One region of the Methylobacterium guangdongense genome, then DNA from elsewhere that is predicted to be linked to it. Evidence: predicted binding sites of a transcription regulator. Region 1 holds the regulator's gene; each other region holds the start of a gene.
What was found. Region 1 encodes PhoB, which activates phosphate uptake and scavenging genes when phosphate is short. Its sites were predicted from a motif close to TGTCATNNANCTGTCAT; they were not measured.

Region 2: the regulator PhoB is predicted to act here: its motif matches at 1,973-1,989, upstream of AAHG09_RS11990 (ceramide glucosyltransferase).
Region 3: the regulator PhoB is predicted to act here: its motif matches at 2,500-2,516, upstream of AAHG09_RS09825 (UDP-2,3-diacylglucosamine diphosphatase).

Annotation. Positions count from the first base shown of each region.
Region 1 is NZ_JBBXMX010000010.1:59,276-63,607, reverse strand. Features, by position in the region: gene AAHG09_RS19000 (protein-disulfide reductase DsbD family protein) at 1-1,570, shown strand, start outside; gene phoB (phosphate regulon transcriptional regulator PhoB) at 1,722-2,417, opposite strand; gene phoU (phosphate signaling complex protein PhoU) at 2,549-3,268, opposite strand; gene pstB (phosphate ABC transporter ATP-binding protein PstB) at 3,343-4,173, opposite strand; gene pstA (phosphate ABC transporter permease PstA) at 4,199-4,332, opposite strand, start outside.
Region 2 is NZ_JBBXMX010000005.1:15,482-19,813, reverse strand. Features, by position in the region: gene AAHG09_RS11995 (autotransporter family protein) at 1-1,749, shown strand, start outside; gene AAHG09_RS11990 (ceramide glucosyltransferase) at 2,040-3,188, shown strand; gene AAHG09_RS11985 (DUF1045 domain-containing protein) at 3,221-3,907, shown strand; gene AAHG09_RS11980 (LbetaH domain-containing protein) at 3,900-4,332, shown strand, end outside.
Region 3 is NZ_JBBXMX010000004.1:10,295-14,626, forward strand. Features, by position in the region: gene AAHG09_RS09815 (ribonuclease HII) at 1-439, opposite strand, end outside; gene AAHG09_RS09820 (glycosyltransferase family 4 protein) at 577-1,623, opposite strand; gene AAHG09_RS09825 (UDP-2,3-diacylglucosamine diphosphatase) at 1,635-2,432, opposite strand; gene AAHG09_RS09830 (aminotransferase class V-fold PLP-dependent enzyme) at 2,960-4,168, shown strand; gene AAHG09_RS09835 (D-2-hydroxyacid dehydrogenase) at 4,271-4,332, shown strand, end outside.

The DNA.
Region 1 (4,332 bases):
CGACTTCGCGGCGACCGGCCTCAAGCCCGACTCCATCCGGAACGCCGCCTATTTTCCCTATGCCGAGACCGCGATCGACAACGCCGCCGCGCAGGTGATGTCGATCGATGGGGCCGGCCTGCACCTCACCCTCGCGCGGAGCAGCCCGACCGAAGCGGCTCCCGCAACCCTTCCGGGCGTGCTGACCCTCGATGAGGTGACCGAATCCGGCCCCCGCCGCCTCGCCTTCGCGTATGGGGACGAGCCGGTGCTTCCGGCCGCGGCCGCACCACCGGCGCCCGTCGAGCCGACCCCGACGGGATCGACTGCGTCCGACCTCGATGCGCTGACCCTCGCCACCGCGGCCGCCTTCGCGTTTCTCGGCGGCCTGATCCTCAATCTGATGCCCTGCGTCTTCCCGGTGCTGTCGATCAAGGTGCTGAGCCTCGTGCGGCACGCCGGCGAGGAGTCCGCGCGCCTGCGCCTGCACGGCCTCGCCTACACGGCCGGCGTGCTGGCGAGTTTTCTGGGACTGGCCTCGGCGCTGATCGCCCTGAAGGGCGGCGGGGCGGCGATCGGCTGGGGGTTCCAGCTGCAATCACCTCTGGTCGTGGCGGGGCTTGCGTATCTGCTGTTCGCGATGGGCCTGAGCCTGTCCGGCGCGGTGACGGTCGGCGGACGGCTCGCCGGTGTCGGCGACAGCCTCGCCCGCCGATCGGGCTTGAGCGGCTCGTTCTTCACGGGCGTCCTGGCCACGCTGGTGGCCACGCCCTGCACGGCGCCGTTCATGGGCTCCGCGGTGGGATTCGCCCTGACCCAGAGCGCCGCTGTGGCGCTCGCCGTGTTCGCGTGTCTCGGGCTGGGCCTCGCCCTGCCGTTCTTGGCTCTGACCCTTTGGCCGCCGGCCCTGCGGGCACTGCCGCGGCCGGGCGCCTGGATGGAAACCCTCAAGCAGGTGCTCGCTTTCCCGGTCTACGCCACCGTGGCTTGGCTGATCTGGGTCCTGGCACAGCAGGTCGATCCGCGGGGCCTGCTGGCGGCGTTGATCGGCCTCGTGCTGGTGGGGTTCTCCGCCTGGGCCTGGGAGCATGGCCGCAACGCCGGATCGGGGATGGCGCGGATTGCGCAGGTCTGCGCGGTCCTGGCGCTGATCGCCGTCGCGGCCCTGACCCTCAGGCTGCCGCAGGATCGCGTCCCGGCCTCCGCGCAGGCTGACGGTGCCATTGAGCCGTTCACGCAGGCCCGCCTCGACGCGCTGGTCGGCGCGCACAAGCCCGCCTTCGTCAACATGACCGCCGCGTGGTGCATCACCTGCGCGGTCAACGAGACGACGTCCCTCTCCACCAAGGCCGTGCGGGCCGCGATGGCCGAGCGGGCCGTGACCTACCTGAAGGGGGACTGGACCAATCAGAATCCCGAGATCACCCGCCTGCTGGAGAAGCACGGCCGGAGCGGCGTGCCGCTCTACCTGCTCTATACCGGCGCCGGGGAGCCCCAGGTGCTGCCGCAGATCCTCACCGAGGGGACGGTGCTGCAGGCTTTGGCATCAGTGCCGGCTGGCGCTGACCGGAGCGCCGCGCTGACCCGTTGACCGGGGTTTCCAAAGGGGGGCAGCCCTTTGGCGGGGCGTCGGGGCGGAGCCCCGGCATCCGGCTTGTCCCGACACCGGACAGCGTCCGGCACCAGGGCTCTGCCCTGGACCCGCCAAAGGTCTCGATCTTTTGAAACCGGAACTGGGCGCCTCAGGCTTCGAGGGAGAAGGTTTCGTCGAACGCGTAGCCGGAGCCGCGGACGGTGCGGATCGGGTCCGCCTGGCGCGGGCCGTTCAGCGCCTTGCGCAGGCGGCCGACATGCACGTCGACCGTGCGCTCGTCGATATAGACGTCGTGGCCCCACACCCCGTCGAGCAGCTGCTCCCGGGAGAAGACCCGGCCCGGCGCCAGCATCAGGAATTCGAGCAGCCGGAACTCGGTCGGGCCGAGATGCAGTTCCTCGCCAGCGCGGCGGACCCGATGACCGGTGCGGTCGAGTTCGAGGTCGCCGGCGGCCAGACGGTCCGAGACATGGGCGGGCTTGGCCCGGCGCAGCAGCGCGCGGATCCGGGCCAGCAGCTCCGGGACCGAGAACGGCTTGACGATATAGTCGTCCGCCCCCGTGCCCAGCCCGCGGACCCGGTCGCCCTCCTCGCCCCGGGCGGTGAGCATGATCACCGGCAGCCGTTCGGTCTCGCGCCGGGCGCGGATGCGACGGCAGAGCTCGATGCCCGACAGGCCGGGCAGCATCCAGTCGAGCAGGACCAAATCGGGCATCCGCTCGGCCAGGAGCAGTTCCGCATCGTCGCCCCGAGCCGCCGAATCCACCAGGAAGCCCTCGGCTTCCAGGTTGTAGCGCAGCAATGTGGTCAGCGCCTCCTCGTCCTCGACGATCAGGACTTGCATGCTCACGTTCGATGACCCGTTCTCGCGGCGGACCCGCCGATGGTGCCGGAGGCCCCGCCCTGTCTCAAGGTGCGCGCGTGGCGCTGCGCACCGCTATCCCGACGTCGACGCGCGCCGTCCGGGTTGATCCTTTACGAAGCCTGTCCCCCGTCCACCGTCGCGTAGTTCGACGCATCGTTCTTGGGGCGGTCGCCCGCGAGCGTCTCCCCGGTGGCGAGGTAATGGATCGTCTCGGCGATGTTGGTGGTGTGATCGCCGATGCGCTCGACGTTCTTGGCGCAGAACAGCAGATGCGTGCAGAACGAGATGTTGCGCGGATCCTCCATCATGTAGGTCAGGAGCTCGCGGAACAGCGAATTGTACAGCGCGTCGATCTCGCCGTCGCGCTCCCACACATCGTGGGCCGCCTGGACATCGCGGCTCGCATAGGCGTCCAGCACGTCCTTCAGCTGGCCCTCCGCCAGATCGCTCATGTGGCGCACGCCGAGCACGATCTTCTGCGCCGGCGCCTGATCGGAGATCGCCACCACGCGCTTGGCCACGTTCTTGGCGAGATCGCCGATCCGCTCCAGATCGCCGGAGACGCGGATCGCCGAAATGGTCTCGCGCAGATCGATCGCCAGGGGCTGGCGCCGGGCGATGAGCAGGACGGAGCGCTCCTCGATGTCCCGCTGAAGGGCGTCGAGGCGCTTGTCGGCGAGGATCACGGTCTGGGCGAGCCCGTCGTCGCGGCGCACTAGGGCGTCGGTCGCCTCCGCGGTCATCTTCTCCGCCACGCCGCCCATCTCCGAGATCGAGCGACGGAGATTTTCCAGGTCGGTGTCGTAGGAGGTAACGATATGGCCGGGCATGGGGTGGATCCTTCGATGGGGGCGTGCGAACCCACGCGTTGGGGCGATCCCGCGGAACCGGTCCTCGAAACGGCTTAGCCGAAGCGGCCCGTGATGTAGTCCTGCGTCCGCTGCTGCGTCGGGTTCATGAACATCCTTTCGGTCTGCGAGAACTCGACCAGCTCACCGAGATACATGAAGGCGGTGAACTGCGAGATGCGGGCCGCCTGCTGCATGTTGTGCGTGACGATCGCGATGGTGAACTCGTCGCGCAGCTGCTCGATCAGCTCCTCGATGCGGCCCGTCGAGATCGGGTCGAGCGCGGAGGTCGGCTCATCGAACAGGATGACCTCCGGGCGCTGTGCCACGGTGCGGGCGATGCACAGCCGCTGCTGCTGACCGCCCGACAGGCCCATGCCGGACTGCTTGAGCTTGTCCTTCACCTCGTCCCAGAGGGCGGCCTTGCGCAGGGACGACTCGACCCGCTCGTCGAGCTCTGCCTTCGGCAGCTTCTCGTAGAGGCGGATGCCGAACGCGACGTTGTCGTAGATCGACATCGGGAAGGGCGTCGGCTTCTGGAACACCATGCCGACCCGGGCCCGCAGGTCGTTCAGATCGACCTTCGGATCCAGGATGTTCACGCCGTCCAGCAGGATCTGACCCTCGGCGCGCTGCTCCGGATACAGGCTGTAGATCCGGTTGAAGGTGCGCAGCAGGGTCGACTTTCCGCAGCCCGACGGACCGATCAGGGCCGTGACCTGCCGATCGTGGAAGTTGAGGTCGATGTTCTTCAGCCCGTGGAACTGGCCGTAGTAGAAGTTCAGCCCCTTCACGGCGATCCGGACCGGCGCCTTGGTATCGGCGCCGGCCTTGGCGGAGGGGTGGATCAGGGGCTCGGCGGCGGCGGTTGCTGCAGCATTGCTCATCGGGTCGATCCTTCGGGCTCGCGCTTCAGCGGGCACGCTGCGGCTTGATCACCAGGCGGGCGATCACGGAGAGGGCGAGGATGGTCACGGTGATCAGGAGCGCTCCGGCCCAGGCCAGCTGCTGCCAGTTGGGATAGGGCGAGAGCGCGAACTGGTAGA
Region 2 (4,332 bases), on a different contig from region 1:
ACCGGCACGCTGCGCATGGACGCCAGCGACCGCCTCGGCATCGACGTCGGCATCGGCCAGGGCGGCGCCCTCTACGCCAACGGCACGATCTCCGGCACCGCCTTCGTGGGCGCCGGCGGCCTGCTCGGCGGCTCGGGCACGCTCGGCGGGATCCGCGCGCTGCCGGGCGGCACGGTGTCGCCGGGCAACTCGATCGGCACGCTCACCGTCACCGGCACTGTCGCCTTCGCCCCCGGCGCGACCTACCGGGTTGAGGCCAACGCCGCCGGACAAGCCGACCGCATCACCGCCGGCGGCAACGCCGCCCTCGGCGGCGGCACCGTCCAGGTGCTGGCGGCCTCCGGGGCCTACAACCCGCGCACCACCTACACCATCCTGTCGGCCGCCGGCGGCGTGTCGGGCCAGTTCGCGGGCGTGACGTCGAATCTCGCCTTCCTGTCCCCGGGCCTGCGCTACCGGCCCAACGAAGTCGACCTGACGCTGACCCGCAACGACGTGCCGTTCTCGGCTAGCGCCACCAGCCGCAACGGCATCGCGGCGGCCAACGCCGTCCAGGCGGCCGGCGCCGGCCGGCTCACCGACGCGGCGGTCGCCTTCACCACCACCGAGGCGGATGCCGGCTTCCGGGCGCTCTCGGGCGACATCCACGCCAGCACCGTGTCGGCGGCCTACGAGACCGCCTTCTTCGTGCGCGAGGCGGTGCTCGACCGGCTGCGCTGGGGCAATCCCGGCGGCGATCCCGGCCTTGGGCTCGACTACGGCACCCTGCCGTCCGCCTACACGGCCGACCTGCCGGGCCGGGCGCCTGTCGTGGCGAACGTGCCGGTGCGGACCCTCGACCCGCAGGTGTTCGGCCTGTGGGGCCAGGGCTTCGGGTCGTTCGGCACGGCCGCGGGCGGCGGCAACGCGTTCGACCTCGACCGGCAGATCGCCGGCTTCGCGGCGGGCGCGGACATGCGTCTCCCGAGCGGGCTGCGCTTCGGCGTGGTCGGCGGCTACACGGAGGCGTATCTCGACAGCGCCGGCCGGACCGGCGGCACCAGCCGGGCGGAAAGCGCGACGCTGAAGAGCGGGTTCGGCGGCCTGTATGGCGGCTACGAGGCCGGGCCGCTGTCGCTGCGGCTGGGCGTGATCTACGCCGAGACCGACACCCGCACGCGCCGGGCGGTGGCCTACGGGCTGTCGGAGACGCTGAGCGGCCACGGTGGCGGCTACACGCTGCAGGGCTTTGGCGAGATCGGCTGGAGGATCCCGCTGGGCACGCCGGCCGTGGCGGCCCTGGTGTCGAAGGACGGGGCCGCGGTCGCGGTGCAGCCGGCGGCCTCCTACATCGAGCCGTTCGTGGGCGGGGCCTATGTCGGGATCCGGCGCGACGGGTTCGCCGAGGCCGGGGGCGCGGCGGCGCTGGCGAGCTTCGCCCGCGATTACGATCTGGGGGCCGTCACCGCGGGCGTGCGGGCCCAGACGAGCCTGGATCTGGGCCTGGGCCTTCCGGTGACGCTGCGGGGTCTCGTGGGCTACCGGCGGGCGTTCGGGGACGTGGTGCCGACGGCGCTGCTGCGCTTCGGGGCGGGCGGCCCGGCCTTCCTGAGCGGCGGCGTTCCGATCGACCGGGATGCGCTGGTGGCGCAGGTGGGGCTCGATCTGGCGGTGGCGCCGAACGCCAGCCTGGGCGTGTCCTACACGGGCCAGACCGGCGCCCGGGCGCAGGATCAGGCCGTGAAGGGCAGCTTCACCCTCCGGTTCTGAGGACCGGCCTGACGGGCGCACGGCCGGCTCCCGTCATGGTTTCGAAAGGTCGAGACCTTTCGCGGGTCCAGGGCGGAGCCCTGGTGCCGGGCTTTGCCCGGTGCCGGGCTCCGCCCGCTCTCAGGGCTCCGCCCTCAGAACCCGCCAAAGGGCTTCGGCCCATTGGAAACCCGAGATCCCGAGACACGAGGGGCCGGCGAATATCGGCCCTCGTCCCCCGGAGTGTCACACGACTGACGCGGTCCGGCCGCTAGCGACCGGGCCGCTCATGACGCCGAACGGGACTCCGCATGATTGACGCCACGGTGCCGGCCCTCACCCTCGGCGCGCTCCTGGCGCTCGTCCAGATCGGCAGCATGGCCATCGCGGCTTGGCGCCTCGGCACGGGACACGGGCCGTCGCGCTTTCCGGCGGGAGCGCCCGTCTCGCTGGTCCGCCCGCTCCATGGCCTGGAGGCCTACAGCGAGGAGATGCTCACCCGCAGTTTCCGCCTCGATTATCCCGCCTTCGAGCTGATCTTCTGTGTGGCCGATCCGGCCGATCCGATCGTGCCCCTGGTCGAGCGCCTGATTGCCGCCCACCCCCGGGTGCCGGCCCGGCTGATCCTCGGCGACGAGCGCGTCAGCGCGAATCCGAAGCTCAACAACTGCCTGCGCGGCTGGCGTTCCGCCGCCCATGAGTGGGTGGTGCTCGCCGATTCCAACGTGGCCATGCCGCCCGATTACCTCCAGCGCCTCCAGGCGGCGTGGCGGGAGGAGACCGGCCTCGTCTGCTCCACCCCCGTGGGCGCCCGCCCGGGTAGCTTCATGGCCGAGGTGGAATGCGCCTTTCTCAACACTCTCCAGGCGCGCTGGCAATACGCTGCCGAGGCGTTCGGCCTGGGCTTCGCGCAGGGCAAGAGCATGCTCTGGCACAAGCCGTTCCTGGAGGCGCAGGGCGGGCTCCAGGCGCTGGCCGCCGAGATCGCCGAGGACGCGGCCGCCACCAAGCTGGTCCGGGCCGCCGGCAAGCGCGTCCACCTCGTGGCGAGCCCGTTCGAGCAGCCTTTGGGGCCGCGCGGCTTCCGGGAGGTCTGGGCCCGGCAGCTGCGCTGGGCCCGGCTGCGGCGGGTGACGTTCCCGCTGTTCTTCATCCCCGAGATCGGCAGCGGCGTCCTGTTGCCGGCGCTGGCGGTGGCGCTCTGGGCCGGGAACGCCGCCGGTCTCGTCGGCGCTGCCGGCCTCGCGGCCCTGTGCTATGCCGCCGAGGCCGCGCTCGCGATTCGCGCGGGCTGGCATCGCGCGCCCCGCATGCTGGCGGCCTTCCTGGTGCGGGACGCGCTGATCCCGGCGATCTGGCTGGGCGCCTGGGTGCAGAGCGCCATCGTGTGGCGCGGCAATGCCATGGATGTCCGCCCGCGCCGGGCTGCCGAGGCGCGGACCTACGCGCCGACGACCTGATCACGGTCGCCATGCGCCCTGGAGGCCGAGACGTGACGCGTCGCTATGCCCTGTACTGGCTGCCCAACCCGGGCTCCCGCCTGGAGGCCTTCGGCCGGAGCGTGCTCGGATACGACCCCGTGTCCGGGGAGGCGGTCGCGCATCCGGCGGGGCTCGGCGACCTCGCCGCCGTGAACACGGGCGCCCGGGTCTACGGCTTCCACGCGACGCTCAAGGCGCCCCTGCGCCTCGCGCCGGGGGCCACGGAGGCCGATCTCGTCGTCGCGGCCCGCGGTGTCGCGGTCGCGCACCCGCCGGTGGCGGTCGGGCCGTTGCGGGTCGCGGCGCTCGGGCGGTTCCTCGCCCTCGTGCCGGAGAGCCCGCCGCCGGAGCTGGGCCTGCTCGCGGCCGAATGCGTGGCGGTCCTCGATGCCCTCCGGGCCCCGCTCACCGAGGCCGAGCGCGCCAAGCGCCGCCCGGAGCGCCTGGATCCGCGGGGCCGCGCCCTGCTCGACCGCTGGGGCTATCCGCACGTGTTCGAGGCCTTCCGCTTCCACATGACCCTGACCGATGCCCTGCCGGAGCCCGACCGTGACGGCTGGCACCGCCGCCTCGCCGAGGCTTACGCCGCTTCAGGTCCGGAGCCCGTGATGATCGACGCGATCTGCCTCCTGACCCAGGACGGATCCGGGCCGTTCCGGCTCCTGGCCCGCCTGCCCTTCGGTGAGTCCCATGGCTGAGGGTCCCAAGGCCGCCCCGGCGCTGGGCCTCGAACCCGCCATCGATCCCAGCGCCCGGGTCGAAGCGTGCCGCCTCGGCCGCTACACCGAGATCGGCGCCCGCACCCGCCTGACCGAGACGGTGCTCGACGATTATTCCTACATCGGGCAGGACGGCGAGGTGATCTACACGACGATCGGCAAGTTCTGCTCGATCGCCGCCAGCGTGCGGATCAACCCGGGCAACCACCCGATGGAGCGCGCCACGCAGGCCCACTTCACCTACCGGGCCCGCGCCTACTGGCCCGAGGAGGCCGACGAGCCGGCCTTCTTCGACCGGCGCCGGGCGAGCCCGGTCACGATCGGCCACGATGTCTGGATCGGCCACGGCGTGGTGGTCCTGCCCGGCCGGACCATCGGGACCGGCGCGGTGGTGGGCGCCGGGG
Region 3 (4,332 bases), on a different contig from region 1:
AGGCCGCGGCGATCTGCGGAACCAGACGGTCGCCGCCGACCACCGCGCGGCCGGGCAGGCCGGGCAGCGCATCGCGCCCGTCGACGAGGACGGGCGCCGCGATCCCCAGCCGGGCGACCGCGCGCGCCATCGCGTCGAGGGTGGCGGCGCGGATGTTGATCCGGTCGATCAGCGCCCGGGAACCGGCGGAAACCGCCACGCGGGCCTCGGCGCGGATCAGAGGGGCGAGCCGGTCCCGCTCGGGCTCGAGGAGCCGCTTGCTGTCGTCGAGGGCCGCGAGCAGGTCGGGCCGGATCGCCGCCGGATCGAACCAGACCGCCGCCACCACGACCGGGCCGCACAAGGCCCCGCGCCCGACCTCGTCGCAGCCGATCGCCGGGGGATAAGCGGCGGCGCGGGACGGATCGAACGGGCGCGCCATCGCCCGAGCGGCTGACATGGCCCTCTCCCGTGGGATCGCGAGTGTCATGGTTTCAAAAGGTCTGCGACCTTTTGCGGGTGCAGGGCAGGGCCCTGCAACACCGTCAGGGCTTTGCCCCGACGACCCACCCAAGGGCAAGCCCATTGGAAACCCGATCAGGCGGCGTCCCGGACAAGGCGCTCGCCGCCATGCGCCTCGATGATGTTGCCGAAGAATTGGCCCGCACTCACGTCCCAGCCCCGGCGCAGGGCCTCGGCTCGGCACTCGGCTCGGGACAGGTCGAGGGCGGCGAGGGCTGCGGCGCGCAGATCCTGGTCGAGGATTCCCACGCGGGTGCCCCCGATCACGTCGTTCGGGCCGGGCACCGGAAAGGCCGCCACCGGGAGGCCGCAGGCCAGCGCCTCCAGCAGCACGATCCCGAACGTGTCGGTCAGGCTCGGGAACACGAACACGTCGCAGGCCGCGTAGGTCGCCGCCAGCGCCGCCCCCGTCCGCGTTCCGAGGAACCGGGCGTCGGGCGCCAGCCCCTGCAGCCGCCCCCGGTCCGGCCCGTCGCCGACCACCACCTTGGTGCCCGGCAGGTCGAGCTTCAGGAAAGCCGCGATGTTCTTCTCCACCGCCAGCCGGCCGACATAGAGGAACAGCGGCCGCGGCAGATCCGCGAGCTCCGCGGGCGGCGGCGTGCCGGGGGCGGCGGGGCGGAACCGCTCGGTATCGACCCCGCGGGTCCAACGCATCAGATGGGTGAAGCCGCGGGCCTCCAGCTCGCCCTGGAGCGAGGCGGTGCTCACCATCGTGCCGCGGGCGGCCCCGTGGAACCGGCGCAGATAGGCGTAGGACCACGCCTCCGGCACCGGCAGGCGGGCCGCGAGATATTCGGGGAAGCGCGTGTGGTAGCTCGTGGTGAAGGGCAGGCCGTGGGACAGGCAGTGCCGCCGCGCCGCGAACCCCACCGGACCCTCGGTGGCGATGTGGACATGGCTCGGCCGTTCCGCCTGCCAGCGCGCCGCCACCCGTGACCGGGCGACATAGGCGAGGCGGATCTCCGGATAGCCCGGCATGGGCAGCGAGGGGAAATCCGCCGCCGTCAGCAGCGTCGTCTCGAACCCGTGCTCGGGCGCGCGGCGGACCATCTGCTCCAGGGAGCGCACCACGCCGTTGACCTGCGGGTGCCACGCGTCGCTGGCGATCAGGAGCTTCACGGGTGATGCCCTCACGCCACCGCGCGCCGGCCGGGGACCGGTTGCGGCACGGTCTCCGCCGCGCGGGCGCGCAGGATGCTCGGGTAGTGCAGAACCTCGATGCGGCCGTCGTAATGCTCCACCATCCCGGTGCAGGATTCGACCCAGTCGCCGGTGTTGAGGTAGCGCAGATCGCCGATCGGCCGATCGGCCGCGTGGTGGATGTGGCCGCAGATCACGCCGTTGGCGCCCTGCCGGCGGGCCTCCTCGGCCAGGATCGTCTCGAACCGGCCGATGAAGCTGACGGCGTTCTTCACCCGCAGCTTCGCCCAGGCCGAGAGCGACCAATAGGAGAGACCGACCCGCCGCCGAACCTTGTTGAGAACCGTGTTGAGGGTCAGCGCCAGCGTGTAGGCCCCGTCGCCGAGATGGGCGAGCCAGGGCGAGTGCCGCACCACCATGTCGAATTGGTCCCCGTGGATCACGAGGTAGCGCTTCCCGTCGGCGGCCTCGTGGATCGCGGTCTCGGCCACTTCGATGCCGCCGAAATTCATGCCGACATAGTCGCGCAGGAACTCGTCGTGGTTGCCCGGCAGGTAGACGATCCGGGCGCCCTTGCGGACCTTGCGCAGGAGCTTCTGCACGACGTCGTTGTGCTCCTGCGGCCAGTACCATCCGGACCGGAGCTGCCAGCCGTCCACGATGTCGCCCACGAGGTAGATCGTGTCGGCGTCGTAGTCCCGCAGGAACGACAGCAGCAGCCCGGCTTGGCAGCCGCGCGTCCCGAGATGCAGATCCGACAGGAACAGCGTCCGGACCCGGACCGGCATCTCCTCAACCTCGGCCACGGCTTCCTCTCCCGGCGGCGAACGGTGCCGGGATCCAGAGCGCGATCCCATCTCAGTTTGATGACGCGATCAGGCACCATCTGCCGCAGGTTGCGTGCGCTGCGGCGAAGCCTCTCAACCGAAGATCGGCTTCGTTGCGCCGCACAAAAAATTTTTTTGCCAAGTTCCGGAAGTTTTTCCGGTTTTCCTTTCGAGCCTCGGCGCCTCATAATACCAGGAACTGGCGGCCTATGAGGGTTCGGCCGGGCGTAGACAGGAAGGCGGCGAGGACGGCCCGAGGGCCGTTGGACGGGACGGCCATTCGGAGGCGACCGGCGCGCGGGGGCGCGTCGCGACGCGAGCGGCGTGAGGCCGCCTGCCGCTCCGCAGCGCCCCCCACTTCACGGCCCTGGCAGGGGTTCGAAGGCGCGCGGAACGCGCCGCGACCGCCGCCGGACCGACTCCCGAGACATTTGGACAACCGGCGCGGGCGCGAGTTCGCGCGCAACGGATTATTCGGAGGAAACATCATGGCCGCAACCCGGCGCCCCGGTCGCAACCACCTCTTCATCCCCGGCCCCACCAACATCCCGGAGCGCGTCCTGCGCGCCATGCACGTGCCGTCGGAGGATCACCGCTCGCCGAGCTTCCCCGAGCTGGTGAAGCCGCTCCTGCAGGATTCCAAGATGGTGTTCGGCTCGACCGCCGGGACCGTGATCCTGTTCCCGTCCTCGGGCACCGGCATCTGGGAATCGGCCCTGTCCAACACCCTCTGCCGCGGCGACACGGTGCTGACCTCGCGCTACGGCCAGTTCAGCCACCTCTGGATCGACATGGCCCAGCGCCTCGGGCTCGACGTGGTCGTCCAGGACGAGGAGTGGGGCACCGGCGCCGATCCGCAGAAGATCGAAGAGGCGCTCCGGGCCGACAAGGATCATAAGATCAAGGCCGTGATGGTCGTCCACAACGAGACCGCCACGGGCGTCACCAGCGACATCGGCGCGGTGCGCAAGGCGATCGACGCCGCCGGCCACCCGGCGCTGCTGTTCGTGGACGGCATCTCGTCGATCGGCTCGCTGCCGTTCTACATGGACGACTGGAAGGTCGATTGCGCCATCGCGGGCTCGCAGAAGGGCTTCATGCTGCCGGCCGGCCTCGGCCTGATCTGCATCAGCCAGAAGGCGCTCAAGATCGCCGAGGGCGGCACTGGCCGCAACGACCGGCTGGGCCACGCCTACTTCGCCTGGAAGGATCAGCTGGCCGCCAACGCCACCGGCTACTTCCCCTACACCCCCGTCCTGCCGCTGCTCTACGGCCTGCGCGAGGCCCTGGCGATCGTGAAGGAGGAGGGGCTGGAGAACGTCTACCACCGCCATCACGTGCTCGCCGAGGCGACCCGTCAGGCCGTAGCGGCCTGGGGCCTCAAGCCCTGCGCCAAGGAGCCGAAGTGGAACTCCGACACGGTCACGGCGATCGTGGTGCCGGAGGGCGCCGACGCCGCCAAGGTGATCACCCACGCCTACGAGCGCTACAACCTCTCGCTGGGCGCCGGCCTGTCGAAAGTCGCCGGCAAGGTGTTCCGCATCGGCCACCTCGGCGACCTGAACGAGCTGTCGCTCCTGGGCGCCATCGCGGGCGCCGAGATGGCCATGATCGATTGCGGCATCAAGGTCACGCCGGGCTCGGGCGTCGCCGCCGCCTCCAGCTACCTGCGCGAGAATCCGCTGCATAAGGCGTGATCGGCGCACGCGTTCGGGGCGGGGCCGGGTTGCCGGGCCCGCCCCGACGCGCAAGAAGACCAAGACTATCGAGGAAACCGCCCGTCGTCCGAGAGGGGTCCTATGACCAAGAAGATCGTGTTCCTGGACCGTGAGTCCCTCGACGCGAAGGTTCGGCCATTCAA